DNA from 4 places in the Shewanella sp. Arc9-LZ genome. Region 3 is predicted to be linked to each of the others. Evidence: predicted binding sites of a transcription regulator. Region 3 holds the regulator's gene; each other region holds the start of a gene.
The links. The regulator sigma-54, encoded in region 3, starts transcription at its own class of promoters, with help from an activator protein. The targets are predictions, from matches to a motif close to GTTGGCACGNNNNTNGNNT.
Positions count from the first base shown of each region.

Region 1: flgA (flagellar basal body P-ring formation chaperone FlgA) is a predicted target of sigma-54. The motif match lies at 3,942-3,960, and genes of this name have one in related genera.
Region 2: glnA (glutamate--ammonia ligase) is a predicted target of sigma-54. The motif match lies at 2,495-2,513, and genes of this name have one in related genera.
Region 4: GUY17_RS06530 (flagellar hook-length control protein FliK) is a predicted target of sigma-54. The motif match lies at 4,060-4,078, and genes of this name have one in related genera.

Region 1 is NZ_CP048031.1:1,480,985-1,488,713, reverse strand. It holds gene flgE (flagellar hook protein FlgE) at 1-119, opposite strand, end outside; gene flgD (flagellar hook assembly protein FlgD) at 180-965, opposite strand; gene flgC (flagellar basal body rod protein FlgC) at 989-1,405, opposite strand; gene flgB (flagellar basal body rod protein FlgB) at 1,408-1,806, opposite strand; gene GUY17_RS06395 (protein-glutamate O-methyltransferase CheR) at 1,943-2,776, opposite strand; gene GUY17_RS06390 (chemotaxis protein CheV) at 2,849-3,769, opposite strand; gene flgA (flagellar basal body P-ring formation chaperone FlgA) at 4,139-4,846, shown strand; gene flgM (flagellar biosynthesis anti-sigma factor FlgM) at 4,921-5,250, shown strand; gene GUY17_RS06375 (flagella synthesis protein FlgN) at 5,352-5,825, shown strand; gene GUY17_RS06370 (chalcone isomerase family protein) at 6,045-6,605, opposite strand; gene GUY17_RS06365 (DUF2947 domain-containing protein) at 6,686-7,165, opposite strand; gene GUY17_RS06360 (6-hydroxymethylpterin diphosphokinase MptE-like protein) at 7,282-7,729, opposite strand, start outside.
Region 2 is NZ_CP048031.1:358,323-366,051, reverse strand. It holds gene GUY17_RS21260 (type II secretion system protein) at 1-256, opposite strand, end outside; partial or broken gene GUY17_RS21135 (diguanylate cyclase) at 301-879, opposite strand; gene glnA (glutamate--ammonia ligase) at 984-2,393, opposite strand; gene typA (translational GTPase TypA) at 2,874-4,685, shown strand; gene GUY17_RS01710 (pyrimidine/purine nucleoside phosphorylase) at 5,143-5,454, shown strand; gene GUY17_RS01705 (DUF4124 domain-containing protein) at 5,585-6,109, shown strand; gene glnL (nitrogen regulation protein NR(II)) at 6,249-7,286, shown strand; gene glnG (nitrogen regulation protein NR(I)) at 7,323-7,729, shown strand, end outside.
Region 3 is NZ_CP048031.1:4,166,080-4,173,808, reverse strand. It holds gene GUY17_RS17960 (HPr family phosphocarrier protein) at 1-228, opposite strand, end outside; gene rapZ (RNase adapter RapZ) at 249-1,112, opposite strand; gene ptsN (PTS IIA-like nitrogen regulatory protein PtsN) at 1,109-1,552, opposite strand; gene hpf (ribosome hibernation promoting factor) at 1,555-1,842, opposite strand; gene GUY17_RS17940 (RNA polymerase factor sigma-54) at 1,868-3,352, opposite strand; gene lptB (LPS export ABC transporter ATP-binding protein) at 3,495-4,226, opposite strand; gene lptA (lipopolysaccharide transport periplasmic protein LptA) at 4,223-4,804, opposite strand; gene lptC (LPS export ABC transporter periplasmic protein LptC) at 4,791-5,351, opposite strand; gene kdsC (3-deoxy-manno-octulosonate-8-phosphatase KdsC) at 5,348-5,914, opposite strand; gene GUY17_RS17915 (KpsF/GutQ family sugar-phosphate isomerase) at 5,917-6,894, opposite strand; gene GUY17_RS17910 (calcium/sodium antiporter) at 6,939-7,729, opposite strand, start outside.
Region 4 is NZ_CP048031.1:1,510,312-1,518,040, forward strand. It holds gene fliG (flagellar motor switch protein FliG) at 1-805, shown strand, start outside; gene fliH (flagellar assembly protein FliH) at 968-2,179, shown strand; gene fliI (flagellar protein export ATPase FliI) at 2,160-3,500, shown strand; gene fliJ (flagellar export protein FliJ) at 3,506-3,952, shown strand; gene GUY17_RS06530 (flagellar hook-length control protein FliK) at 4,260-5,753, shown strand; gene fliL (flagellar basal body-associated protein FliL) at 5,847-6,368, shown strand; gene fliM (flagellar motor switch protein FliM) at 6,398-7,426, shown strand; gene fliN (flagellar motor switch protein FliN) at 7,438-7,729, shown strand, end outside.

The DNA.
Region 1 (7,729 bases), 2.2 Mb from region 3:
GCAAATTCAGCTCGAGACTCTTTAAAACCAATAGTATTGACGTTAGCGATGTTATTCGCGGTTGTATTTAAATCTTTTTGCGCGGCAGCGATACCACTCAATGCGATGTTAAATGACATATTACACCTCTCACAATTAATTCATTTATGATGACAACTAACGATTCGTTGTTAGCCGTACTATGTTTCAGATACTGCGAGTACGTCAGATAACTTAATTCCACCTACTCCACGCAAATTCAAAATTGCTCCTGTTGCTACAGTGCCTAATGACACACTGGTAACATGAGCGTAAGTCGATACGGCTAAATCTTGTGACGTTCCATCGACTTTACCACTGGCCTTAATGGCATAATTACCCGCTTTAGCTGGGTTACCACTTTTATCTAGACCATCCCAAGTCACATCAACATTGCCGCCTTTACTGCCGTCAACATTAAAGCTCTTAATAAGCTGACCCGACTCGTCTTCAACCCTTACCGTAATCGTTTCAATTGCTGACGGCGTACTGATCACCCCTTTTATCTCAGAGCTTTCGGTAGAGATAGCGCCGGTATCAGAAGGAATGAGCACTTTGCGGCCAACCAAGCCTGAAGCTTGTAACGCCTGGCTAGAACTCATCACAGTATTAAGGTTAAGGATTTCATCATTAAGATTTGAAATACCATCGACTGTAGAAAACGATGCCATTTGGGCAATCATTTGATCGTTATCAACCGGTTTAAACGGATCTTGCATCGACAATTGCTGACTGAGTAAAGCAAAAAAATCTTCTTGCTTTAACATCTGATCTTTTGATTCAGGGATAGCGCTTTCTTCAGGCAAACGAATTCCGTCAAGGAAAGGATTACCCGTAGTCGTGCTGGTCGTATTTGTCTGTACAGAACTTTTCGTTGTAGCGCTAGTATTAGATGCACTACTGGATTGTTGCGGTAAAGACTGACTGTAAGAATTAACGAGGCTCATTGTTACCTCCTTGAATAATCATACTATTTACCCATCCTTAATGTCTGTTGCAACATAGACTTTGTTGCATCAGCCACCTGAACGTTCATTTGATAAGAACGCGATGCAGAAATCATATCCGCCATTTCTTCCATCACATTGACATTAGGTTTATAGATAAAACCATCACCATCCGCCATGGGATGGTCTGGCGAGTATTCTTTTAATAATGGCTTATTACTTTCGACAATGCCTTTAACGGTTACGCCAGGCGAACTGTTTTGCTGGCTATTGGCTTTTAGCATTTCGGCTTCAAAAACAGGATGACGCGCGCGATAGGTTTTATCGACACTGCTAGACACAGAATCAGCATTGGCAATATTACTGGCGGTGGTATTCAAACGCACTGACTGCGCAGACATACCTGAACCAGAAACATTAAAAATATTAAATAAACTCATAATTAATCACCTCGCAATGCTTTACGCATGCCACTAAATTTACTTTCAAGAAAGCCTAATGACATTTGATATTCGAGCGCATTTTGCATAAATGCTGCTTGCTCTTTCTGCGTATCGACAGTATTACCATCGCCAGTATCAGCTTGATTTGGCATACGATATTGAACATGCTGTTGACTTAACGCCGTTAAATCAAAATGTTTCTCTGTGGTTTGGCTCATACTCAAGCCTTTCTGATGCGAGCTTGCCGCTTGCATAGCAGAAGCAAAATTGACATCTTGAGCTTTATAATGAGGAGTATTGGCATTGGCGATATTACTTGAAATCACTTCTGCTCTTTGAGCTCGAATGCCCAAAGAGTATTGGTGAACACCTAATGCATTATCGAAATTAATCGCCATAAAATTGCCTCCATCAGCTAACTGGTAGAAATAAAGCAAAGGTTATGCCAACAATTTAATTTATGAGGGAATAAAAGATAAAAACAAACATGCCGACGAATGCCGGCATGATAAATAGATTAAGCTATTATATTATCTAGGTTTTCTTTTGATAATAAATTCCAGGATTACAGCGAACCATATTAAATTCTTCGGTTAATCCCGCAAGAGATTCTGACGCACCCAAAAATAAAATACCTTTAGGATTAAGTGCGGCAGCAAATTGCCGCAAAATTTTAGCCTTTGCCTCAGGAGCAAAGTAAATCAACACATTGCGGCAAAAAATAATATCGTATTTACCTAATAGGCTATAACTTTCAAGTAGATTATGGGCTCTAAAGTTAACTAATCGCTTCACATTATCTTTAACTTTCATGTTACCCGAAGGTAAAGCATCAAAAAACTGACGTTTACGTTCTTCAGACAAACCACGAGCAAGTGCTAAACCATCATATTCAGCATTTTTACAACGATCTAGCATAGAAGGTGATAAATCTGTTGCCTGAATTGTCGCGCCTCCTGGTAAAGCACCAGGTTTACGTTGTTGATATTCCAACACCGTCATGGCCAACGAATAAGGTTCTTGACCTGAAGAGCACGCAGCCGACCAAATTTTTAATGGTCTGCCAAGCTTACTGTATTCAGGCAATAGAGTATTGTGCAGTAATTCAAATGGGTAACGGTCTCGAAACCATAACGTTTCATTGGTGGTCATCGCATCTATCACTTCAGCGCGCAGTTGTCGTTCTATCGGTTTCATCGACTTTTTAACTACCTCAGACAAAGAAGGCAAATTATGCTTCCCCATCAAAGGCGCTAAACGACTGCGGACTAAATATTGTTTGTTCTCACCTAACACAATACCGCTATGCTGTTCTAAAAACAGCCTAAATTGATTGTACTCTGCTTCAGCAAGTGATTTATCTGTCACATTATCTTCCTAATAGGTAAGCCTATGAACTCAACCTCCAATATTTTGCAATCTTTTGCAATAATAAAAGGTTTATAAACTTAAATGTTTGTTAACCGCTGCGGCTAACTCATCGGGGTTAAACTTAGCAATAAAGTCGTTAGCCCCTACTTTTTGTACCATCGCTTGGTTAAATACACCACTTAATGATGTGTGCAATACTACTTTGATATTCTTTAATTTTGGATCATTACGAATTTCAGCCGTTAAGGTATAACCATCCATTTCAGGCATTTCAATATCAGAAATGATTAACGGAATTTCAACTGAAACATCATCCATTTCTGCGGCAATACTTTTCAGTTTTTCCAGCGCCTCTCTACCATCTTTAGCGGTATCGATTTGCAGATTTAATGACTCTAACGAACGAATAATTTGTTTACGTGCTACAGCAGAATCATCAATAACCATAATATGATAATGCTGTTCTCTATCAATAGTTAATGCTTCATTAAGCTCTTTACTGATAGAAGTCTTAACCGGTGAAATTTCATCAAGAATTTTTTCAACATCTAGAATCTCTACCAACTCACCTTCAATCTCTGTCACCGCAGTTAAATAAGAAGAGCGGCCAGAACCTTGCGGTGGAGGCATAATCGCTTCCCAATTCATGTTGATAATACGTTCAACTGAACTGACTAAAAAGCCTTGAATACTACGGTTATATTCAGAAATGATAATAAAGCAATTTTCTGTTGATGTCAGTGGGCGTCCACCCGTTGCGGCACTTAAATCGATAACGGAAATGGTTGAGCCACGAATATGAGCAACACCTTTAACAAAACGGTTTAATTTAGGCAATGTAGTCAGTGGTGGGCATTGCAAAACCTCTTTCACTTTAAACACGTTAATGCCAAACCGTTGACGGCCGCTAAGCCTAAACAATAGCAGCTCGAGTCTGTTTTGCCCGACAAGTTGGGTACGTTTATTTACTGAATCTAAAATGCTCGACATAACAAGGCCTTGTAGTTAACTGTCACCCAAAAGGATAAAAATTGTTCTTTGAAATTATAGTAAACCTTGGTTTAGCATAATACGGTTAGTACATATTTTACTGATGGTCACTCAATTTGAGTGTAAACCATCACCAATGTAACAAATACATCTCAATTTAATGAATCAAAAAGTGGGCATGCAACTTGCTTTAATTTTGTATAAATTAGCTCGCACTGTGAACTGACACTTTTTTGACGAAGGGATAATGTTATTCTTATGTCCCCTAGCCCATTTATTTTAGCTTATTGTGTATGCAGAGATTACTCGCATATTTTTCGTTTTTCAAAGTATAGGTGCATTCTGGCAAAACAAGCTAGTATCTTCATTATGAAAGTATTTTTTTTATGTTTTTTGTGTTCAATAACATTTTCTTTGCCTGCAATTGCTAGCGAAGAAATTATCACACCTTCACTATCGACCATTTATGCGTTAGCTAAAGAGGCGGTAGCCAAAAAAATTGATGCTGACTCAAAAGCTAAAGTGCAAATAACCCCACAAAACCTTGAGGGCAGAATCAGTCCACCAGCCTGTTACCCACCGATTAATGTCGAACTTGCCAGTGAACGGGCTATTAGTCGAAATAACATGGTAAAACTCAGTTGTAATAGCCCTGACTATGACTATCCATGGCAAATGTATCTCTCTGTTCGAGTCGAAATCCAATACCCTGTTGTGGTGGCCAACCAACTATTGTCCCCTGACCAAATTATTGGCGAACATCATTTACAAGTCATGTATGTTGACCAATATAGCTTAAAAGGTCAGTTTTTTTCCGACACCACGACATTAATCGGCTCGCGGGTGAAACGTCGGGTAGCGAAAGACTCTCCAGTATTAAGTAATAACCTGTGCTTTGTTTGCAAAGGTGACACTGTTTCTATTTATGCTAAAACCACTAATGTAGAAATAAAAACCCTTGGGGAAGCATTGCGTGATGGCAATATCGATGAGGTTATCAGAGTAAAAAACAGTAACACTAGCAAACAATTCGATGCGGTTGTAATTGGCGTTGGCGAAGTTGAAGTAAGAATGTAAAATAGCGTTAAAGTTTTTTCCTGGGGTGCCGATAGCCTAATTGGAAAACCTGATTCATTACGCTGGAGCCTCCCATGGCAATTGATATTAAGCATAACACTGCTACCAATACACAAATGCGCACTGCACGTGACACGCAGTCTGCTACGCAATCTACAACTACTGCAGCCCCAAAATCAGCTGCACCGGTTAAAACAGATTCCGTTAGCATTACCTCTCAAGCTCACCAGCTTCAGAGCGCGCAAACAAAAATGGCATCGTTACCAGAAGTAGACCAAAAAAAGGTCGCTGAAATTAAGCAAGCAATCTCTGAGGGACGATATAAAGTCGATCCAGAAAAGCTTGCAGCGAATATTGCCAGCTTTGAAGCAGAGCTAGGCGGTTTATCGTTTGACAGAGAGTAACCGTTAAACGTTACTCTTTAACTTGTTTTAACGACACACAGATAATAGGTGCAAACTTGCACCATAGATAAGTGTTAGTTAAAAAAACCTAAGAGTAATTTATGACAGAGTTAAACCAGCCATTACACAAGCAAGCAAGCGAAGATCAACGCAAAGAGCTACACCAACTGCTTGATAGTCAAAATCAGACATTAACGCAGCTGAAATCGCTTATTGTTGAAGAGAAAGCGGCATTATCCAAACAAGATGCCGACAAACTGCTGGCGCTTTCCAAAGATAAAACCCAGTGCTTATTCAATATGAAAGCCACTGACGAAAAACTGGCAAGCCACCCACAACACAATCTGCTCACCACCGATACTGAACTGGCACAACAAGTCTCACGAGCTAAAACTATTCTCGCCGAGTGCAAAGACATCAACAGTCAGAATGCCAGCTTGATTGAGCTCAATATCGCCAGCCTCAATCGATTTGCCCAGGCATTACAAGCCAGCCGCAATGCCTCAAGCTTGACCTACAATGACAAAGGTAAAACCTCTACCATTTCAACACTGGGTAATGACTTTTCAGCCTAATAAAACTTAGCAACAGCCTAGAGCGCTGCGCTGCTAGATCGCTTCGCGGCTAGAGACTATAAAATCTTAGCGACAGCCTAGAGCGCTACGCTGCTAGGACGCTTCGCGGCTAGAGGCTATAAATCTTAGCAGCGAAGCTGTCCCTAGAAGCAAAGCGACCCTAGCAGGACGTAGTCCGCCCTAGAACCTAGTAGTCTGCCCTAGAACCTAGCAGGTGATTTATTGAGCTAGCATAGCTTGGCGTAAACTTTGTTGTACCGGAGTTTCACCTAACCAAATCTTAAGTAAAGCCTGACGAAATGCCTCTCCAGCAATATCTCCCTGAGCATTACCATTTTTGATACTGCTCACGCCCTTGCCTTTTTGGGTGACAAAAGTAAATTGATCACCGTCGACAATTTCATCTGCAAACAATTGGGTAAAATGTTCAATATCTTTGGCAATTGAGTGCGTGTCATTGTCGGTAGCAGCTTCAAAACCTTCAGTAATGGCATCACGCATTTTGTTTGAAGTGATCATCCCAGAAGTAATCGTTAGCTGGATCACCGCTATCGGCTGAGTAAGCACATCTTCTAGAGTGTGCACTTTTGTCGGCAGATATAAACTACCCACATATAAATCCATAAAAAACTTACTGCGTACACCAGCGCCATTCAATATCAATGGCTGCTCTGCTACTGTAATTTGCTCTGCTACTTCAACATCTGCAATCATGCTAGCTTGCGCCAACAACGGCATCATTAACGATAAGCTCAATCCAATTGAAGCTAATAATTTCATATAAACTCTCTAAAAAACTGCAATATCAACGACTACACCATCAGCCGTTTAACCAACAACCGCAACTCAAGTCGGGTAATTTAACCGCGAACGCCTAATTTATATTGGCCATTCTGTAGAAACATCAATGCTTGCTTGTGCTTTGGCGAGATTAAAATTGGACCATCATCAAAAAATAAAAAGCACTTCCAATTACGCACAAACACATCCCAGCGAGTTTCAACTATTTGGTATTTTTCATAGCAAAAGTACACCACCGCATCATCAGGCCATTGAATATGCGCAATAATTGCTTCAGGCATTGCATTATCATTAGAATCCCATGCCGACTGCCAATGCTCCGTTGCCGCCCAAGCATCTTGCTTTATTGGCCAATCACCTTTTTCAAACAGCTCTGCACGACTGCTCTTATTGCTTATCCACTTATCCCACACTTCCATGGCACTTTTATCGGTCAGCGGTTTAATAAAGGCCTTATCATCATCTGATACAGGCAAATCTTTATGGTTAAAAATCCACTTACGGCGGTATGTTTCTAAAGATATATAGGTGTGCGCCAAAAAAATCTCCTAGGATATGTAGATGAGCAATACTGAAACGAGGCTAATTATACGGTCTAAAGGGTAATAGTGAAATCACCGAACATAAATCTTCGAGTTCAGTGATCTTGAGCCAGCTATTGTGGGATATTCATTAATCTTGTAAGTTCAGACAAGTGATCATGTGCCACCTTATTATTAGGTTCAGCATTAATTGCATTAGAAAATGCAGTATACGAAGCTTCTACTTGATTGATTTCAAACATGAATAAGCCAAGCTTAATCCACGTCTTAGTATCTAATGGATACTTTTCTAGGTAATCGAGATAGACATTAACTGATTCTTGAATCTTACCTTGGAGTTTTAAAATATTAGCATACTGAGGTATATACTCATCACTATGAACCAACATTTTGACCAGAGTAGATGAAGCTAGAGAAAGGTCCCCTAGTTTAAGAGCTAGTAAAATAATATGTTTCAACTCAATTTCTGTACTTAGATCTTCAGGCAGAGCAAGTAAAGCATCTAATGCCTGCTGTGGCTCTTGTTCAAGACTGAGTTGGAATGATAATGCGAGGTGATAT
Region 2 (7,729 bases), 1.1 Mb from region 3:
CCGTTTCATCGCAACTGGCGCTTATCACGCAAGCTGAATAGACCAAAGTTTTACCGCTGTTAATTGCTGCTGCAACACCCTGCATACTGCTCGCGTAAGCATTACTTTTTAAATCGATAAATTTCGGAGCAACCACGACAGCAAGAATGCCTAAAATAATAATCACTACCACAAGTTCTATTAAGCTAAACCCTTGCGGCTTACGCCACGAAAAACAACCATGATTAAATGAGCATGTATGTATCAATTTAGACATCCTGCAGCCAAATAAAAAATAACATTAATCTCTATTCTAAAATATTAATCAGCCAGTATCACCTGACTTTTGCCGGCATGTTTAGCCTGATACATCGCAACATCAGCACGATGGATTAAGCTATCTGTATCGCTATCAACACCATTATAAATGGCAGCGCCAATACATGCACTAATGATTAAAGAATGTGAGCCTATTTGAAAAGGTTGTTTGATCAGTTTAAGAACACTGTTGGCAGTGGCCATAACAGCGTCACTGTCGATATCATTCGGTAAAAGTAATACAAACTCGTCACCACCATAACGCGCAAGAATTTCACTCGGAAACAAATGCTTACTTACCTGTTAACCAATTTTGACTAGCAAAGCATCGCCAATGCCGTGCCCGTAAGTATCATTAATGACTTTGAATCCATCGAGATCGATAAAAAGGATTGAGAACGGCTGTTTTTTATCCCGTAAACGCTCAGTTGCCTGCCTGTTCGACAACCGATTAGCGAGTCCAGTCACCACATCATGATTGGCTAAATGTAACGCTTTAGTTTTGGCAATAACTAAATCTGCAGTGCGATCTCTGACTCGTTGAGATAACTCTTCACGGCTGTTTATCACCTCTTCTGACATTTGCTGAAAACTATCATTCTCACCTCTTTTGAGCAAAAAAAAACCCGATAATCAATTATCGGGTTTTTTATTGGTTTGCTTGTTTAAGCAATTGTATTCAAGAATTACAAGCTGTAGTACATCTCAAACTCAAGTGGGTGAGTAGTACGTGCAACACGTTCTGCTTCAGCCGTTTTAAGTTGGATATAAGACTGGATAAAGTCTTCGCTGAATACGCCGCCTTTAGTCAAGAACTCATGGTCAGCTTGTAAATGTTCAAGTGCGTTTTCTAATGACGTTGCAACCTGTGGAATTTCAGCAGCTTCTTCAGGAGGTAAGTCATATAAATCTTTATCCATTGCTTCACCTGGGTGGATCTTGTTTTGAATACCATCAAGACCAGCCATAAGTAATGCTGAGAAACCTAAGTATGGGTTTGCATGTGGATCAGGGAAACGCGCTTCGATACGACGGCCTTTAGGGCTTGGTACCACTGGAATACGAATTGAAGCACTGCGGTTACGTGCAGAATATGCAAGCATTACAGGCGCTTCAAAATGTGGCACTAAACGCTTGTAAGAGTTAGTGCTTGGGTTAGTGAACGCATTCAATGCACGAGCATGCTTAATAATGCCGCCAATGTAGTAAAGCGCTAAATCACTCAAACCAGCATACTTATCACCTGCGAATAAGTTTACCCCGTCTTTAGCTAAAGACTGATGCACGTGCATGCCGCTACCGTTGTCACCAACGATTGGTTTTGGCATAAATGTCGCTGTCTTACCATAAGCATGCGCCATGTTATGAACAACGTATTTTAGAATTTGAATTTCATCAGCTTTCTTAGTCAACGTATTGAAACGTGTTGCGATTTCGTTTTGACCCGCTGTTGCTACTTCGTGGTGATGCGCTTCAACTACTTGACCCATTTCTTCAAGTACTAAACACATTGCCGAACGTAAATCTTGTGAAGAATCAACTGGTGCAACTGGGAAATAACCACCTTTCACCATTGGACGGTGACCCGTGTTACCTTCTTCATAGCTCTTAGCTGAGTTCCATGATGCTTCTTTTGCGTCAATCTTAACAAAACAACCTGACATGTCGGTACCAAAACGGACATCGTCAAATAAGAAGAACTCTGGCTCTGGACCAATCAATACTGTGTCAGCAATACCAGTAGAAATTAGGTAAGCTTCAGCTTTTTTAGCAATTGAACGTGGGTCACGATCATAACCTGTCATAGTACCAGGTTCTAAAATATCACAACGAATAAGCGCTGTTGTTTCTTCTGTGAAAGGGTCTAATACGAAAGTGGTTGGATCTGGCATTAGCACCATGTCAGATTCATTAATGCCTTTCCAACCTGTAATTGAAGAGCCATCAAACATTTTACCGTCTTCAAAGAAATCTTCATTTACTTGATGAGAAGGAATAGAAACGTGCTGCTCTTTACCTTTAGTGTCGGTAAAGCGTAAGTCTACAAACTTAACTTCTAACTCTACAAGTTGTTTTAAAACTGATTCAACTGACATTCTCAAGCCTCCGGTAGGGTAAAGGGTTGTCCCTTAAATAATTTTGCTATTCGCCAGATGATGCACCTGGAAAACGAATCTTTTCATAATTATCAGCAATAAAGCGATATTCATGCCAGATCGCTAACTAATTGATTTTATGAAGATGAGAAAGTTTCCAAATCTTCTAAATCATAACCTTGCACCAACCTCGTGCATCACTATGTTTCATCATGGTGCAAAAGTCCATAATGGTGCGTCATGTTAATGTTGCTGTTTTAGCCAATGTCACAGTTTTGTCTTACACCATGGTTATGCTTCATATATATACGTTTTATGCTGTTTATTAATCCATAGCAAGCGATAGATTTACAAGTGTTCAAAAATAATCCTATCTACAAAAGCTGCTGTGAAGTAGAATGGCACGCTTTTTTACAGTAGCTACAATCTATAACTACTGTTAGATCCTTTTTTTTTATTTGCTGGTTTAGAGGTTTATCCGTGCTAGAGAATTTACGTAACATCGCCATTATTGCCCACGTTGACCATGGCAAAACAACCTTGGTTGACAAAATGTTGGCGCAGTCAGGAACCCTTGCATCTCGTGGAGAAGCTACTGAGCGGGTTATGGATTCTAACGATCTTGAAAAAGAACGTGGGATCACCATTCTGGCAAAGAACACTGCCATCCAGTGGAACGACTACCGTATTAATATCGTAGATACTCCTGGCCACGCCGATTTCGGTGGTGAAGTTGAACGCGTTCTATCTATGGTTGACTCAGTATTATTGTTGGTTGATGCAGTTGATGGCCCAATGCCACAAACTCGCTTTGTAACCAAGAAAGCATTCGCTCAAGGCCTTAAGCCAATTGTTGTTATCAACAAAATTGACCGTCCAAGTGCTCGTCCAGATTGGGTTATTGACCAAGTATTCGATTTATTCGTTAACTTAGGTGCCACTGACGAACAACTAGATTTCCCAATCGTTTATGCTTCGGCATTAAATGGTTTTGCAACGTTAGATCCAGATGTAGCAAGCGATGATATGACGCCGCTATTCCAAACTATCGTTGAGAAAGTAGCTTTCCCAGATGCTGATGCAGAAGCTCCATTCCAAATGCAAATTTCTCAAATCGATTATAACTCATACGTGGGTGTTATCGGTATTGGCCGTATTACTCGTGGTAGCGTTAAGACTAACCAACAAGTGACCATTATTGGCGCTGACGGTAAGACACGTAACGGTAAAATGGGCCAAGTATTAGGTTACATGGGTCTTGACCGTACTGAAGTGCCAATTGCAAATGCTGGTGACATCGTTGCTATTACAGGTTTAGGCGAGCTTAAAATCTCTGATACTATCTGTGCAGTGAATGCAGTAGAAGCAATGCCACCGTTAACTGTTGATGAACCAACACTAACGATGACATTCCAAGTAAACACTTCTCCGTTCGCGGGTAAAGAAGGTAAGTATGTTACTTCACGTAACATTCTTGAACGTTTACAGACTGAATTAGTTCACAACGTAGCACTTCGCGTTGAAGAAACAGAAAGTCCAGACCGTTTCCGCGTTTCAGGTCGTGGTGAATTACACTTATCGATTTTAATTGAAAACATGCGTCGTGAAGGTTATGAATTAGCCGTATCTCGTCCAGAAGTTATTCTAAAAACAATCGATGGTGAGCTACATGAACCATACGAAACTGTAACAGTTGACGTTGAAGAAGATCATCAAGGTACCGTAATTGAAAAATTAGGTGTTCGTAAAGGCGAAATGAAAGACATGCAGCTTGATGGTAAAGGTCGTGTACGTATCGACTTCGTTATCCCAAGCCGTGGCTTAATTGGTTTCCAAACCGAATTCTTAACAGCAACATCTGGTACTGGTCTAATTTATCATTCATTTGATCACTACGGTCCACACAAAGGTGGCGATATTGGTCAACGCGCTAACGGCGTATTGATTTCAAACGCAACAGGTAAAGCACTAACATTCGCTCTATTTGCTTTGCAAGACCGTGGTCGTATGTTTATTGGTCACGCTGCTGAAGTGTATGAAGGTCAAGTAGTGGGTATTCATGCTCGCTCTAACGATTTGACAGTAAACTGTTTGAAAGGTAAGCAGCTAACTAACATGCGCGCATCAGGTACTGATGAAGCACAAGTATTGACTACGCCTATCACATTGACTCTTGAGCAAGCTCTTGAATTCATCGATGATGATGAATTAGTTGAAGTAACTCCTAAGAACATCCGTGTTCGTAAGAGATTCTTAACTGAGAATGAGCGTAAGCGTAATAACCGCAGTTAATTACCATCAATGAGTGGCAACGTCTGCCACTCATTGAGACCTAAAAAGCCCAGATGCATGCATCTGGGCTTTTTGTTGTCTAGTCTATACAGGCTAAAAGCGAAAGGCCTAGGACGCTGCGCTGCTAGTACGCTCCGCGGCTAGAGGCTATAAAGTCAACAGCTTAGCAGCAAAGCGACTCTAGCAGTGACGAAGTCACGCCCTAGCAGCGAAGCGACTCAAGCAGTGACGAAGTCACGCCTTAGCAGCGAAGCGACTCTAGCAGTGACGAAGTTACGCCTTAGCAGCGAAGCGACTCTAGCAGGACGCAGTCCGCCCTAGCAGCGAAGCGACTCTAGCAGGACGCAGTCCGCCCTAGCAGCGAAGCGACTCTCGTGATACAACATGAAAACATTTAACTAGATATTTTACGTAAACGCAGATAGATTCAAACCAAGATCATTTTTAGGGAAAATATATGAGTATGTTGCAACAGGTAAGCGTCGCTAAAAAAGCCAATGTGTATTTTAACGGTAAAGTGATAAGCAGAAGCGTAGTATTAGCTGATGGTAGTAAACAAACTTTTGGTGTGGTATTGCCTGGTGAATATGAGTTTTCAACGGCTCAAGGTGAAATAATGCAGGTTATTTCTGGCAAATTTGACGTGTTATTACCGGGTAAAACTGAGTGGGTTGCATATGCTGAAGCAAGCCAGTTTGAGCTTGCACCAAATGTGAGCTTCAGTATCCGAACAGATCAAATTTCAGAATACTGCTGCCAATACATCTAGTGTTGTTGCACCTAAATAAACAATAGCGGTTTAATATTGCCGCTTCGATTCAGCTTAACTAAACAGTTTAAGCTGATTTTTTTTATAAAAACGTCTACTCTATTAAAACTGTCGTTTTATGGAGTGCATTATGCGCCTTATCATACTTATTAGTTTGTTATTATTGAGCGCCCAAAGTGTTGCTACCGTATACCGTTGGGTAGACGAAAATGGCAAAGTTCATTACTCAGATGAACAAAAAAATAATGCCGAAGCTGTTGAATTAAATGAAAACACCCAAAACAACATGACGATTGACACCCCAACAAAAATCAATGTCATCCCAACAACAGAAGCATCAATTAACTACACGATTTCGATTACCTCTCCCCAAGAAGAAGCTACTGTGCGTGACAATAATGGCGCATTTACCGTGTCAGTGAGCGTCACCCCTCAATTACCTCGTGGCGTGCTAATGACATTATTAGTCGATGGTATTATCGCTGCCCCAGCTCAAGCATCGAATATATTCCAATTAACGGGCATTAATAGAGGTGAACACTCGTTGGTTGTTAACGCTGTAACACAAAGCGGCAAAGTCCTTGCATCAAGCTCTCCTAGAAAGATATTCCTTCACCAAGCATCTGTATTTGGACCTGCAAAAAAGTCTAAATGATTAAGATAAAAATCAGTTTATTCATTAGCTTATGAAATTTTGCGTGACTATTTATCTTACAAAGTGCTTGTGTGTTCCGGGTTGTGATATGCACCAAAGTGGTGCATTATAATGGTGCAACCCTATACTAGGACGGCTAATGGACACAAATAACCTTCTCAATCACTTAGTCACCGCAGTGCTTGTTATTAATAACGAGCTCAAGCCGAGCTATGCTAATGCCGCGGCCGCACAATTATTGGGAGTAGGTAACCATAAGCTACTCGAGCAAACGCTTCCTGAGCTTTATCAACTGATGGGGGTTGAGCCACAATTACTACGCGATGCCATTAATGCCGGCCAGGGACTCACGGTCAATACCGCCGCATTAATCACCCTAGACGGCCAACATCACACCATTGATATCACCTTGATGCCAATTGAAAATGACAATAACCTCAGCATTTTAGAATTACGTCAAGTAGACCAACAACGTCGCATTCATCAGCAGCTTAATATGGACGCCCAACAGCAAGCTGCACAGTTTTTGGTACGTAATTTAGCCCATGAAATTAAAAACCCGCTGGGCGGCCTTAGAGGCGCTGCGCAGTTGTTATCGCGAGAGCTCGACTCGCCCGAATTAAAAGAATTTACCAGTCTGATTATCGAACAAGCAGATAGATTACGTAATTTAGTCGACCGTTTACTTGGCCCACAACGACCAACGCAGCATGCTGAACACAATATCCATCAAGTGATTCAAAAAGTGCTTAAGTTAGTCGAAATGGCACTGCCAGACAATATCTGCTTAAAACGAGATTATGATCCATCGATTCCAGATATTCAGATGGATCCAGATCAAATGCAGCAAGCCGTATTGAATATTGTGCAAAATGCGATACAAGCGTTAGAACATTGTGGTGGCGATATTGTCATTCGCACTCGCACTCAACATCAAGTCACCATTGGAACACAGCGCTATAAAGTGGTACTCGCCTTATCCATTATTGATAACGGCCCCGGTATTCCTGCTGAGTTAATGGATACCCTCTTCTACCCTATGGTCACCGGACGTGACGAGGGTTCAGGGTTAGGATTATCCATTGCGCATAACATTGCCCGATTACACGGCGGTCGCATTGATTGTGTTTCGGCACCAGGGCATACCGAATTTATTATTAACCTGCCATTACAATAACTAGCATGCCCTTTGTAGGCAGAATGAGGTAGTAACATGAACATTAGTGAACAAGTTTGGATCCTCGATGATGATAGTTCGATCCGTTGGGTACTCGAAAAAGCCCTTAAAGGCGCATCACTGTCAACGGCTAGCTTTGCTGCTGCAGAATCCTTGTGGCAAGCTTTAGAAGCATCACAACCTCAAGTCATCGTTTCAGACATCCGCATGCCAGGTACTGATGGCTTAACCTTGCTTGATCGCTTACAACTGCATTATCCACATATTCCAGTGATCATCATGACCGCCCACTCAGACTTAGACAGTGCCGTGAGCGCATATCAAGCAGGTGCATTTGAATACCTACCAAAACCATTTGATATTGATGAAGCCATTAATTTAGTTGAACGCGCACTCACACATGCAACAGAGCAAGCACCACAACCCGTTATTGATACCACCAT
Region 3 (7,729 bases):
TAATGCTACTTCAGCATCTGGGCCTTGAGCTGTCACCGTAATCATTTTACCGATACCACTTTCAAGCATTAATAGCCCAAGTACGCTAGCTGCGCTGGCGTTTTTTTCGCCTTGAGTTAAGGTGATGTTAGCATCAAAATCCGCCGCTAACATCGCGAGTTTTGTGGCGGCACGGGCGTGTAAGCCCAATTTATTTGAAATGGTCACTTGGCGTTCAAGTTTGATCATTGACGCGATCCTATGCTCACTTAGTTATTAGTATCACTGATATTTAATTCTCTGTGGCGAGCATTAACCGTGTGTTTACTGCCTTGTCGAAATCGTTTTGCTAATTGATCTGCAATATATACCGAACGGTGCTGACCACCAGTACAACCAATCGCGATGGTAAGGTAACTGCGATTGTTACGTTCTAAATGCGGCATCCAAGTTTCAAATAGGTTTTCAATTTGCCAAATAAATTTATTAACTAATGGCTGACGACCTAAAAATTCTTGTACGGGCTCGTCTAAACCCGTAAATGGACGCAGTTCTATTTCCCAATGTGGGTTGGGTAAAAAGCGTACATCAAACATAAAATCTGCTTCTGTCGGCATGCCGTGTTTAAAGCCAAAAGATTCAAAGTTAATCACTAACTCTTTATCAACACTGCCTAATAATATTTGCCTAACTTGGTCGCTTAATTCGTAGATATTTAGCGCAGAAGTGTCGATATAGTGATCAACAATTTTTGCGATAGGCTCAAGTAAACGGCCTTCTAGTTTTATCGCTTCTTGCAGTGAAATATGATTTTTAGATAACGGGTGTAATCGACGTGTTTCGCTGTAACGTTTAAGCAATACTTTGTCATTGGAATTTAAAAAGAAACTGATAATTTCAGTGTCATTCTCAAGTAGTGCCAATTGGTCTTGAAGCACTTTACCTTGTTCTGCAATGTTACGAACATCAACGCTAATCGCAACCAAATCATTACTGCCTTTAAGCTGGGCTAATAATGTGCCAATGAGTGGTAAAGGCAAATTATCAACACAATAATATCCTAGGTCTTCTAATACTCTCAGGGCAACGGATTTCCCTGAGCCTGAACGTCCCGATACTATAACTAGTTTCATGCAGTAATAACCTGATAAAGTTCTGTTGCGTCGTGAGTTTTACGAAGCTGTTTCAATATTTGCTTATCGCTTAACTTTTGGGCCATGCTCGATAACGTGCCTAAATGTTGTTGGCACTGGTCTGCAGGTACTAACAAAGCAAATAAAAGATCCACGGGTTGCTTATCGATTGCATCAAAGGCAATGGCTTCTTCACATTTAATAAATATCGCGATAGGGTGATCGATGGTCGTTAATCTACCATGAGGTATCGCAATGCCATTTCCTATACCTGTGCTACCCATTTTCTCTCTCGCTAACAGGCTTTCAAAAACCTCTTGCGAAGACAGGGTTGGGTACTGGGCAGCGACTAAATTGCTGATGAGTTCCAGTACTTTTTTCTTACTGCCCGGTGTGGCACAGGTAGTGCATTCCGGCTGCAGAATGGTACAAAGTTCCATCGTTAGTGTTTTGTATTCTTCTCTTTGTGTTTAATTACCTGACGGTCGAGTTTATCGATCAGGGCGTCTATTGCAGCATACATATCAGTACTTTCTGACATTGCAAAAATTTCTGCGCCATTAATGTTGATTTTGGCTTCTGCTTTTTGTTGTAATTTTTCTACATTGAGCACAACGTGTACATTATGGATCTGATCGAAGTGTCGTTCAAGCTTTGAAAATTTACTGTGGATGTATTCACGTAAAGATTCTGTTATTTCGACATGACGTCCAGTCAGACTTATTTGCATAAAAAATCCTCCATTGCCTAGTAGGTTATAAACTCTTACGTTGGTTTGAGGGCGGGATCATCATTGCTTCACGGTATTTTGCTATCGTACGACGAGCAACGTTTATGCCCTGTTCTGCCAGAAGCTGAGCCATTTTACTGTCACTCAGTGGTTTTTTCTGGTTTTCTGCGGCAACCAGCTTTTTGATAAAAGCACGAATGGCCGTTGATGAGCATTCCCCGCCATCGTCAGTACTGACATGGCTAGAGAAGAAGTATTTTAGTTCAAATAAACCTCGAGGGGTGTGCATATATTTTTGTGTGGTGACTCGTGAAATGGTCGATTCATGCATTTCTACAGCTTCAGCGATATCATTGAGCACCATAGGCTTCATGGCTTCTTCGCCATATTCAAAAAAGCCTTGCTGAAATTGCACAATGCAATTTGCCACTTTAAGTAAAGTATCATTACGGCTTTCAATACTTTTAATAAACCATTTAGCCTCTTGCAGATGGCCTCGAATAAATTGACTATCCGACGGGTTTTTACTGCCTCTAGCCATGGCTGCATATTGCTGATTAACACCAATTTTAGGCATGTTGTCTGGGTTTAACTCTACTACCCAACGGCCATTTTTCTTTAATACTGTGACATCGGGAATCACGTATTCATCATCCATGGGGGTAATTAATAAGCCCGGACGAGGATTGAGTGTCTGGATTAGAGTGATTGCGTCACGTAACTCATTTTCTTTTAGTTTTGTTTTTCGCATCAATAATCTGAAATCACGGCCAGCAATTAACTCTAAATAGCCTTTAATTAACAAACGGGCATTATCGATATGGGGTGTGTCGTTAGAGTATTGCGCTAATTGAATAAATAGGCATTCACTTAAATCACGTGCAGCAACACCCACAGGGTCAAAGTGTTGAACGCGTTTTAATACCGCTTCAACCTCATCGAGTTCCACATTTTCATCACCCATGGCTTCGAGAATATCTTCGGTACTTTGGGTTAGATAACCGCGTTCATCAATGGCATCAATAATGGCGGTGGCAATGGCGAGATCTGTGTCTGAAAATGGAGTGAGATTTTTTTGCCATTCTAAGTGTTCGTACAAACCTTCAGTAGTTTCACCTTGAAAGGGCATGTCGTCATCGCGCATGCTTGCACTGCCTGAACCTGACATAGGTGAGGCTGTGTATACTTCATCCCATGTGGTATCCATGGCTAAATCATCCATGGTTTCTTTGGTCATGGATTCTGCTATGTCGACGGTGGAAGTGTCTTTTTCGACATTAACAATACTGTTGTCACTAAAGTCTGTATCCGCTTGGTCGCGGTTTTCTTTTAAGGAGTCTTTTGCTTCAGAAAACTCATCTTCTATTTCAAGCAATGGATTTGAATCTAATGCTTGTTGGATTTCCTGCTGTAGCTCCAATGACGATAATTGCAGTAAGCGAATGGCTTGCTGCAATTGTGGGGTCATGGTTAAGTGTTGACCCATTTTAAGTTGGAGTGACGCTTTCATTTACCGCTTATCCCTAGATGATTTTCCATAAAAATGACAATCTCGAACTGTAATAGATTGCCATAAACATCAATGACATTTAACGTTGTTTAGGTATCGTTCAATGAAATGAGTTAGCTAGACTAAAAGGCCAGTAAAGTAACTATAGCTTGAATTGTTCACCTAAGTACACAGCTCGAACTTGTTGATTACTTAATATCTCATCTGGTGTGCCTTCGGCAATTAAATTACCCTGGCTAACGATATAGGCTCGCTCACAAACGTCTAGCGTTTCACGTACGTTATGGTCGGTAATTAATACCCCTAAACCGCGGTTTTTAAGTTGTTGGATGATTTTTTTAATGTCGATGACCGAAATAGGATCAACACCAGCAAAGGGCTCATCAAGCAAAATAAATTTTGGATTAGCAGCTAAAGCGCGCGCAATTTCAACACGACGACGTTCACCACCCGATAACGACATGCCTTGGCTGTCGCGTATGTGAGTAATGTGGAACTCTTCGAGTAGGTGCTCAAGCTGTTCAATACGTTGGTCTGTGCTGAGCTCTTTGCGAGTTTGCAGTACGGCCATTATGTTGTCGTAAACGGTGAGCTTGCGGAAAATACTGGCTTCTTGTGGTAAGTAACCTATACCTTTGCGGGCGCGCAAATGCATTGGATCGGCAGTAAGGTCGTCATCGTCAATCAATATTCGGCCTTTATCGCTTTTTACTAAGCCGACAACCATATAAAAGGTGGTGGTTTTGCCTGCACCATTGGGGCCTAAAAGACCGACAATTTGGCCGGTTTTAACCGTTAAACTCACATCTTTAACAACTTGACGAGCTTTATAGCTTTTAGCTAGATTTTCAGCGGTTAAGGTAATTTGGGTCATGGTTTGATCTGCTTGTTAACAGGAATTTCAGGGAGTTTTTGCTTTGGCGCCGACTCGTCTTGGAAATTCTCTGGTTGAATGATGGTGATTACCCGATCTTGCCCTGTACCAGTACTTTCGGCAATCAGCTCTTGAGCACTGATGTTGTACTTGATTTTATTACCGGTAACCTGGCTACCTGATTGATCCAATTTGGCGTTGCCAGTCAATGTGAGTGTAGTGGTGGCAAGGTCATAGCTAATTTCGTTAGCACTTGCGGTACCAATTTTACCGTCATCTAATTCTTGTGAAAATGTAGCCGGGGTGCCAGTAGCAATTAATCTCTTACTGGTGGTGTTTTCAGGGGTAAACGCCCGTAACTGATCTGCATTGATATTAATCGTGCCTTGGACAATCGTTACCGGACCATTAAAAACAATTTGATTATTCTTAATGTCGGCAGACTGACTGACTGAAGCGATTTTCAATTCTTGTTTCAGATCCCCTTGTTTCGCTATGGCAGGCAAACTCAATATACAAAGTATGCTACTTAATAACATAACATTGGCGCGAGTGTGGAGACGATTAATGTGGCTCATATGTTCCTTCTACCTGGCTTAGTAGCGATAATTTTTGCGAATTCAAGTCAGCATGTAGGCCTAAACCTTGAATAATAAACCCTTTACCTTTGATGTACACCATCTCTTGTGAGGATCCTATCATAGTGGTTAAATCCACCGTAATAGCTTGGGTACTCAGTGACTGCAGGGGTTCTTCTATATCAATGGCATCAATAATAACATTATTTTCTAATGTGACTTTGCTGGTATTTTTATTCAATTGCCCACGGTCTGCACTTAATTGCCATTGTGCTTTACCGTTTTCAGGGTAAATGAGGTAAATCGGTTTGGTAAAGTGAGTGATGTCACTTGAGGCGTAATGCTCCATGTGTTCGGCGCTGACTCGACTTTCGACGAAACCTAGTTGATTGAATTCTGTAGTGCGTAGGTTATCTGCAACAAAATCTGGGCGCTCAATACCGCGTATTTGTACCGCGTCCATTTCACTGCGTTTTACTTGTGCTTGCCAGTACAATATAAAAGCAAGCCCAAAAAAAGCAATAATACCTAGCGTGACTCTACTCATATACTCATACCATGAGCACTGGCAAATTTATCTTGGCTTAATAGTAATAAATCGGTGAGTTCACGCAGTGCGCCGTGGCCACCATTGAGGGTGGTTGTCATATGGCACTGTTGTTTGACAAACGGATGACCATCACCGACACAAACGGCTAGTCCTACGGCTTTCATTACAGGTAGGTCTACCATGTCATCGCCAATGTAAGCCACTTCATCAGCAGTCACATTATAGAGCGACAATAATTGCTCAAAAGGCTCAAATTTATTATCAATACCTTGATAAATATGTGTTACACCTAATGCCGTCATGCGGTTTTCAACAATCTTGGATTTACGTCCTGTTATCACGGCAACATGGATACCACTGGTAAGCAAAGAACGCACACCATAACCGTCACGAGTATGGAACGCTTTGAGTTCTTCACCTGCATTACTGAGGTAAATACGTCCATCTGAAAATACTCCATCGACATCACAGATTAACAGTTTGATTTTTTGAGCTCGTTGCCAAATATCATTGCTGACAGGGCCGTAAAATCCTTGGTGAAACGAGGTTGATTCTGACATGATTAAATGACTCCAGCTTTAACCATATCGAGCATGTTTAATGCTCCGATCGGTTGATGTTTTTCATTAACGACAATCAGTCCGTTGATGCTCTTTTCATCCATGATTTGCAGTGCTTGTGCGGCTAAAATCCCTGCAGGGCAGGTCACACAATTTTCGGTCATAACCTGGGCAATAGGAGTGATTCGAAGATTCACGTCTGCATCGATAACCCGGCGTAAATCACCATCGGTAAAAATGCCCACAAGTTTATTGGCATGGTCGACTACTGCCGTCATGCCAAGGCCCTTTTTAGATATTTCATAAAGTGCCTCAGTAATACAAATATCATCATTGACGATCGGTAAATCATCGTCTTTATGCATGACATCGTCGACTTTTAGAAGTAATTTTCTTCCAAGAGAGCCACCAGGGTGTGATAAGGCAAAGTCATCACGAGTAAAACCTTTTGCTTGTAATAAAGCAATGGCTAATGCATCGCCCATAGCAAGTGTTGCAGTGGTGCTGGAAGTGGGTGCTAATCCTAATGGACATGCTTCTTCTTGCACTTGAATGCATAAATGGATTTTGGATAAACGCGCCATATTGGAGTCTGGTTTACCGGTCACCGCAATCACTGGTACACCCATACGCTGGATAACAGGCATTAATGTCAGTATTTCGCTTGATTCACCAGAGTTGGAAATGGCGAGTACAATGTCATTTTTGGCTAATGCGCCCAAATCACCATGACTGGCTTCACCAGGGTGAACAAAAAATGCCGGTGTGCCGGTGCTGGCAAAGGTCGCGGATATTTTGTTACCAATATGACCGGATTTGCCCATCCCCATGACAATCACTTTACCTTTACACTGCATGATCAATTGACATGCTTGGTCAAACTCAACCGAGTCTACATATTGATATAAATTATCTAAGGCAGCTTTTTCTATATCAATGACTTTACGACCCCATTGACGAAATTGAGTGTGATTTACCATGCGACTCTCTCTGTTAGCTTAATACTTTACCTTCATGCTCCAATCTAATGCGACTGAAAGACAACAATTTGGTACGCAATAAAGGTGATTAATAATAGTGCGCCATGCCAGCGAGTAAGTTGTTGCTTAGCGCCACTGGATAATACTAAAACGGCTAATGCTGCACTGGTGCCTAATACCATATAGAAGTCTCTTCCACTGGCTGAAGCATCTATTTCACCAGGGGAGATCAATCCTGGTAGTGCCAGTACCGCAAGAATGTTAAACAAGTTAGACCCAACAATGTTACCAATGACAAGGTCGTGTTCTTTTTTTAATACACCAGCAATACAGGCCGCTAATTCTGGTAGGCTGGTTCCTACTGCGATAATGGTTAAGCCAATCACCAGATCTGACAACCCATAAAACTTTGCAATACCTACAGCGCCATCGACCATCCAACTTGCTGATAGGGGGAGCAATATAATACCGACGACCAGCCAAATGATAGCATGAAAGGTTTGCACATTTTTAGGGATCTCAGATTCAAGTTTATCATCTAAGCTGTCTGGGGTTTTGTCATGAGTAGCTTGCCAAATGAAATATCCCATCAACAACAAAAGTAATGCAATAAGCATGATACCTTCTGTTTGTGTCAACACATTATCATGCAAGGTGTAACCGGCAAATACCGTAGCAGCAAGCATGATAGGTATTTCGCGTTTTAAGGTCTTCGAATCTAAGCTAATGGCACCTAGTAAGGCTGTTAATCCTAAAATTAAGGTAATGTTAGCAATGTTTGAGCCCAATACGTTACCAATGGCGGTATCACGCATGCCATCCATTGATGCGGTGG
Region 4 (7,729 bases), 2.3 Mb from region 3:
GTTTTCTTCTATTGGTTTTAACAGTGAAGAATTCGTCCGTAAAGCGTTAACTGCAGCATTGGGTGAAGATAAAGCCGGTAATTTAATTGAACAAATTATCATGGGCAGCGGAGCTAAAGGTCTGGATTCATTAAAATGGATGGATGCACGTCAAGTGGCCACCATTATTCAAAATGAACATCCGCAGATTCAAACAATTGTATTATCGTATTTAGAACCCGATCAAGCTGCTGAGATTTTTAGTCAGTTCCCTGAAAATACCCGTTTAGATTTGATGATGCGTATTGCCAATCTTGAAGAAGTTCAGCCTGCTGCATTGCAAGAATTAAACGACATTATGGAAAAACAATTTGCGGGTCAAGGCGGTGCGCAAGCGGCTAAAATGGGTGGCCTAAAAGCGGCTGCTAATATCATGAACTACCTCGATACCGGTGTTGAGAGTCAAATCATGGAAACCATGCGTGAGTCAGATGAAGAAATGGCGCAGCAAATACAAGACATGATGTTTGTGTTTGAAAACCTCATTGACGTTGACGACCGCGGTATTCAGGCATTGTTACGAGAAGTACAGCAAGATGTGCTGATGAAAGCACTCAAAGGTGCGGACGAAGCGTTGAAAGAGAAAATTTTGGGTAATATGTCTAAACGTGCAGCTGAATTGCTCCGTGACGACTTAGAAGCTATGGGACCCATCCGTATTAGTGAAGTTGAAGTGGCACAAAAAGAAATTCTGTCTATTGCCCGTCGACTCAGTGACAGTGGTGAGATTATGCTAGGCGGCGGCGGTGGTGACGAGTTCTTGTAACCATGCGCATATTCATTAGTGTGACAGTACTGGCGGGTATTTCTATTTGGATATCTGTCAGCTATCTGTATTATTAGGTTGTTAGTAGTACTCTTAATATTGTGTACTACTGTTAATATTTTTGTTTTGAGCCAATGTTTTTAACAACACAAGTGATGAATTATGCCTGAATCAAAACCGCCTAAAGATGCACTCACTACCGATAGCGAGGCTGAATTTAGTCATTGGCAGCTACCTGATATTACCAAAGATAGCAGTCTAGAACCTTCAAATTTTTTTGGACATTTCGCTGAAGCTCACACACCTAGTCCTGTTACTGGGGCTGAGAAGTCTATGGCGCCACCGACGATGGCGCAAATTGAAGAGATTCGTGCTGCAGCTGAGCAAGAAGGGTTTGAACAGGGTAAGCAAAACGGTCATCAACAAGGATTAGAGCAAGGGCGTTTAGAAGGACTAGAGCAAGGTCATCAACAAGGTTTTACTCAAGGCGAGCAACAAGGATTAGACGCTGGGCAAATTAAAGCCAATGAGCTTATAGCACAACTTAACCACATTATTTCCCAATTCGAGTTGCCATTATCCATCTTAGATAATGAAATTGAAGCGGAATTGTTGGCCATGACAATCAGTTTAGCCAAATCGGTTATCGGCCATGAGCTTAAGACTCATCCAGAGCATATATTATCGGCGCTACGCCAAGGCGTTGACGCACTTCCATTAAAAGAACAGTTAGTTAAACTACGCTTTAACCAGGCTGATGCTGAACTCGTAAACCAATGTTACAGTGCCGAGCAACTGCAAAAAAATCAGTGGCAAATCGATATCGATCCGACGTTATCTAATGGTGACTGTATGATTGAAAGCGTTCGTTCTGCTGTCGATTTACGTGTAGAACAGCGTATTAACCAAGTGTTTAGTGAATTAGACGCTCAATCAAATCAGTTAGCAAAAAATGTGCAGCAGCAAAAATCAACTCATCCACAATATCAAACCACAGCAGTCGATAATTTCAATGAACATCAGCAAGCAGCTGAACTTGCTGGTAGAACCGATAGTACTAGTCGAGCTGATAAAGCAGATATTGGCCAAGATCATTTTACAGATCATCAGTCAGAGCTGGGTGCTGATGCGGTTACTGAACCGTTAGTTCAACAAATTGATACTTCTTCGGCTGCGTCAATCGATGCTGAAGACTCTGATGTTGTTGATTCTGATGCCGGTGTAACTCTCGATACAAGCACGACGTTCAATACAAGTGCGCCTCTTAATTCAAATGCACAAGCCGATACCTCAACAGCTGGTAAAATGGTTGATGCTCAGCAACAGACGAAAGACCTATCTCAAGGAAATACCGATGAGCACTCGTCAACATAAACTACTGAACAAATTCGCGGTACATCATAAACACGTGTTACCGCTGCGACCAGTTGCAAGCGGCCAGTTAGTTAGGGTAGTTGGTTTAACGCTTGAAGCGACTGGATGCCGCGCGCCTGTTGGTAGTTTATGCTCTATTGAAACCATGGTTGGCGAGTTGGTTGCTGAGGTTGTCGGCTTTGATGACAAATTACTGTATTTAATGCCTATTGAAGAGCTCAGAGGCGTTTTACCAGGTGCCCGTGTAAAGCCTTTAGGTGAACAATCAGGATTAAATGTAGGCTTATCATTATTAGGCAGAGTATTAGACGGTAGCGGCGTGCCGTTAGATGGTTTAGGCCCGCTTAATACAGATCAACATGCATCGCGTCATGGTCCTTATATTAATCCATTATCTCGACGAGCGATTACTGAACCGTTAGATGTCGGCGTTCGTGCCATCAACTCGATGTTAACGGTTGGTAAAGGGCAGCGAATGGGCTTGTTTGCTGGTTCTGGTGTGGGTAAAAGTGTCCTGCTTGGCATGATGACACGAGGATCGAAAGCCGACATTATTGTGGTGGGGTTAGTGGGCGAGCGTGGTCGTGAAGTTAAAGAGTTTATCGAAGAAATTTTATGTAAAGAAGGCCGTGCGCGCTCAGTCGTTGTGGCGGCACCAGCGGATACGTCCCCGTTAATGCGTTTACGAGCCTGTGAAACTTCCACGCGTATCGCCGAGTATTTTAGAGATTTAGGTTACGATGTATTATTGCTGATGGACAGTTTAACGCGTTACGCACAAGCACAACGAGAAGTCGCTCTTGCTGTCGGCGAGCCACCTGCAACCAAAGGCTATCCACCTTCAGTATTCGCTAAGTTACCTCGTCTGGTCGAGCGAGCGGGTAATGGCGGAGCCGGACAAGGTTCAATTACCGCTTTTTATACGGTATTAACCGAAGGTGACGACCAACAAGATCCTATCGCCGATGCTTCTCGAGCAATTTTAGATGGTCATATTGTATTATCTCGTCAGCTTGCTGATTCGGGCCATTATCCCGCTATTGATGTAGAAGCATCGATTAGCCGTGTCGCGCCAATGGTGATAAGTGAAGAACATTTAGAAGCGATGCGTAAAGTTAAACAGATGTATTCGCTGTATCAGCAAAATCGCGATCTGATTTCAATTGGGGCCTACTCACAAGGCAGCGATCCTAGGATTGATAATGCCATACGCTTACAACCTGCAATGAATGCCTTTTTGCGGCAGGGGTTTAAAGACCCGGTGACGTTTGAAGAAAGCCGAGTCATGTTGACTCAAATTGCCGCACAGTGTCAGGGATAATATCAATGACTCGAACTGACCCACTACTGACGGTATTGAAGTTAGCTACCGCAGCAGAAGACCAAGCGGCATTACAGCTTAAGTCTGCGCAATTTGAAAAACAAAAACGCCAGGGGCAGTTGGACGCGCTAAACAACTATCGTTTAGATTATATGAAGCAGATGGAAGGGCACACAGGGACTACATTACGTGCTAACCAATACCATCAATTTCATCAATTTATTCGCCAAGTCGATAGCGCTATTACCCAGCAAGTTGCCGCGGTTAAAGATGCTGAAAAACAAGTCGGTTATCGTCAAATTCATTGGCAAGAAAAACAACAAAAACGCAAAGCGGTAGAGATGCTATTAAGCCAAAAAGCAACTAAAGCTATGGTGATAGAAGCTAAGCGCGAACAAAAAATGTCGGATGAATTTGCTATGCAGCAATATTTTCGCCGAAATCTTAAATAACACTACCTGCCAAATGACTCTCTAGTCCTAATATCGTTTTACGGTTAACTTTTCTCATTACTCTTTTTGTTTATTTAATCCACCGAAAAATTAACCAGTTAATGAGTGTTGGCATTTAAATTGCTTAATATCAATAATTGAAATGAAAATCGTCAGCGAAGCGACAGTGAATTCCTATTTATAAGGTTTTCATGATGACCTTATTGATATAGCGAAATAAACCGTTATATGACGCATAAGGTTTGAATACTGAGCAATTTTTTAGATGACCAATAACTTAACCTTGTTTGATTGAGTGGAGTAGATTATGCAGCAGATGAGCAATATCTTACTTGGCAATAGCAGTAAATCTGCCGATGTGAGTACGAAGGGGAATGTACAAGATGTTGAAAATACATCATTCTTATCTGCTTTCAATCAGGCGAGTGAATCCGATCTTGTTATACGGCGCAGTGGTAATACAGCGCAGGTGTCAATGGATGCTGAAGTGGACAAAACCAGTGTTGCCTTAGCAAACGAGTTGTCTACCGAAGAAAATGCTGATGCGGAATTGATTTTTGCTCAACTTAATATGGCAGATTCATTTAATAAACGTCATTCCTCTGGCGGAAATGAATTGCCGCATGTCGATAAATCCGACGTTTATTTGGACGCAGCAGTTTCCACAGAATCTAAAAGCAATACCGTAGATGTAGATCTTCTTGAGCTTGAAGCTGATGTTTCTTCTATTAAAGATGTTCTTTCTCAGCTTAGTCCAGAAGAACTCGACAACTTAATGGCATTTGCTGATTTATCTGCACAAGATTTACAAGCTCTAGACAATCAAGATTTAAGCAAATTACTTAGTGACTTCAATTTACAAGCACAGGTTATGACTAGCAGTAATGAATCGCCTGATAGTGTGCTTAATAGTGAAGAACAGAGCCAAATTGATAAATCAGTTGCCACAAGTGTAGCTGTTCAAGGCCAAGTCAGTGCGACAAACCAGAGTTCAGCAACCGCTAAAGTCGATAAAACTGTTGCTTCTGGCGTTAGCAGTTCTGCAGCGTTAACTGCAGCTACATCAGCGATGACAATTGACCCTGAGACCATTTTAGGTGACAAAACTCGTATTGATGGCAACATCCAATTAGACACTGACAATGCCAAAGTACTCGCAAAAGCTGATTTTTCGGTGGTCCTAGATTCCTTAGCGGCAAAACGCGCCTCCGGTGATCCTTCAACCGCTGTAAATCAAACTAGTTTTGGATTAGATACTCTGGCTGACATCGGTGACACTGACAGTAAGGCGTTACAAAATCAGAGTAGCTTTACCTCGGTTCATAAAAGTGATGTTCCACAATTTCAGCTATCGTTAAGACCACAGGGAGAGCCTGGTGCTCAGATGCAAGAGATGATCCAGCGTTTTTCTCCTGTAATGAAACAGCAGTTAATAACCATGGTCAGTAATGGTATTCAACAAGCTGAAATTCGTCTTGATCCACCAGAACTTGGACATTTAACGGTTAAAATTCAAATCCAGGGCGATCAAACTCAAGTACAGTTTCATGTAGCGCAGTCGCAAACCCGCGATATAGTTGAACAAGCTATGCCTCGATTACGCGATATGCTGGCTCAAGAAGGATTGCAACTGACAGACAGCCAAGTGTCCCAAGGTGATGGTGGTAGTGAACAACCGCATGAACAATCATCTAATCAAGGTGGGGGAGACAGTCAGTTGGATGAAATTTCAGCACAAGAGGTCAGCTTGATGACAAATCCATCAAGGAGTTTACATTCAGCTATAGATTATTATGCTTAAGCAGGTAACCTATAGCAATAATATGACTTTTCAATAAAAGCTGACTACTTAACTAAGTTTCAATATTAATCACAATGTTGATTAGGAACCAGAATGCCTGAACAAGAATTAGAATTGAATGAAGCCGCTGAAGGCGGAAAAAAAAGCAAAAAATTAGTCATCTTTGGTGGCATTGGTTTAGTGTTGGCTTTGCTTATTGGGGGCGGCGTGTGGTTTTTTATGGGCTCTGATGAACCTGAAAATACTGACTCTCAGACAGAAACAGAGACATCTACAGATGCCAAACCTATGTCGATGGAAGAAGCTAATTATGTCGGTATGCCGAGACCTTTCCTATTTAATTTGCCCGGCGTTGACCGAGCTCGACTGGTTGAAATTAAAGTTCAATTAATGGTGCGTGGTGATGATAGTGTGCTTACACAAAAACATATTCCATTGATTGAAGATGCATTACTAACTACTTTTAGTGCTGCTGACGTACAAAAACTCAGTACCCAAGCCGGTAAAGATGAGCTACGTCAGTTAGCGTTACTCAATGTTCAAAATACGCTGCAACCAATAACAGGTAAGAAAGTTGTTGAAAAAGTCTTGTTTACTGGTTTTGTAATGCAATAACCAAAAGCATTAACTGCTAAGGCGATGATGTGAGTGATTTATTAAGCCAAGATGAAATTGATGCGCTTTTGCATGGTGTTGATGATGTTGATGATGATGAGATAGAAGAGGACAGCGCTGATGCGCGTTCTTATGATTTCTCTTCTCAAGATCGAATTGTGCGTGGCCGTATGCCCACGCTTGAAATCGTAAATGAGCGATTTGCACGGCATTTACGCATCAGTATGTTTAACATGATGCGTCGCGCAGCCGAAGTGTCGATCAATGGCGTACAAATGCTGAAGTTTGGCGAGTATGTACATACTTTATTTGTGCCAACCAGTTTAAATATGGTGCGTTTCAGTCCACTTAAAGGCACTGCATTAATCACCATGGAAGCACGTTTAGTCTTTATTCTGGTAGACAATTTCTTTGGTGGTGATGGTCGTTTTCATGCCAAAATTGAAGGCCGTGAATTTACACCAACAGAACGCCGTATTGTACAGTTGTTGCTTAAAATTATTTTTGAAGATTATAAAGAAGCATGGGCACCAGTAATGGATGTGGAGTTTGAGTACCTCGACTCTGAAGTGAATCCTGCAATGGCGAATATTGTCAGCCCGACAGAAGTGGTCGTGATTAATTCGTTCCATATCGAAGTTGATGGCGGCGGTGGTGATTTCCACATTACCATGCCGTATTCGATGATTGAGCCCATTCGTGAATTACTCGATGCCGGTGTTCAAAGTGATAAACAAGATACTGATATGCGCTGGTCGCAAGCATTACGTGATGAAATCATGGACGTGCAGGTCGGTTTTGATGTCAATGTTGTTGAACATGAAGTGACATTACGTGATGTGATGGGGTTTAAAGCTGGGGATATTATCCCGATAGATTTACCTGAACACATTATGATGCGAATTGAAGGTTTACCGACTTATCGTTGTAAAATGGGTAAATCGCGCGATAATTTAGCATTAAAAATCAGTGAGAAAATTCCGCGGCCAGAAACGGTTAAAACAGAGATGCAATTAGTGACTCGCAAAGGCAAGTCGCGTGATATTTCAGATTTATAAGGTGAAGTAGAATGAGCACAGAAGATACAGGCGATGACTGGGCTGCAGCAATGGCGGAGCAGGCTTTAGAAGAAGCAGAACAAGTAGAGCTTGATGAATTAGTCGATGATTCCAGACCTATCACGAAAGAAGAAGCTGCCAAGTTAGACGGTATTCTAGATATTCCGGTAACGATTTCCATGGAAGTGGGTCGCAGTTTTATTAGTATCCGTAATTTACTCCAGCTCAACCAAGGTTCGGTGGTCGAACTTGATCGTGTAGCCGGTGAGCCTTTAGACGTTATGGTTAATGGAACCCTGATTG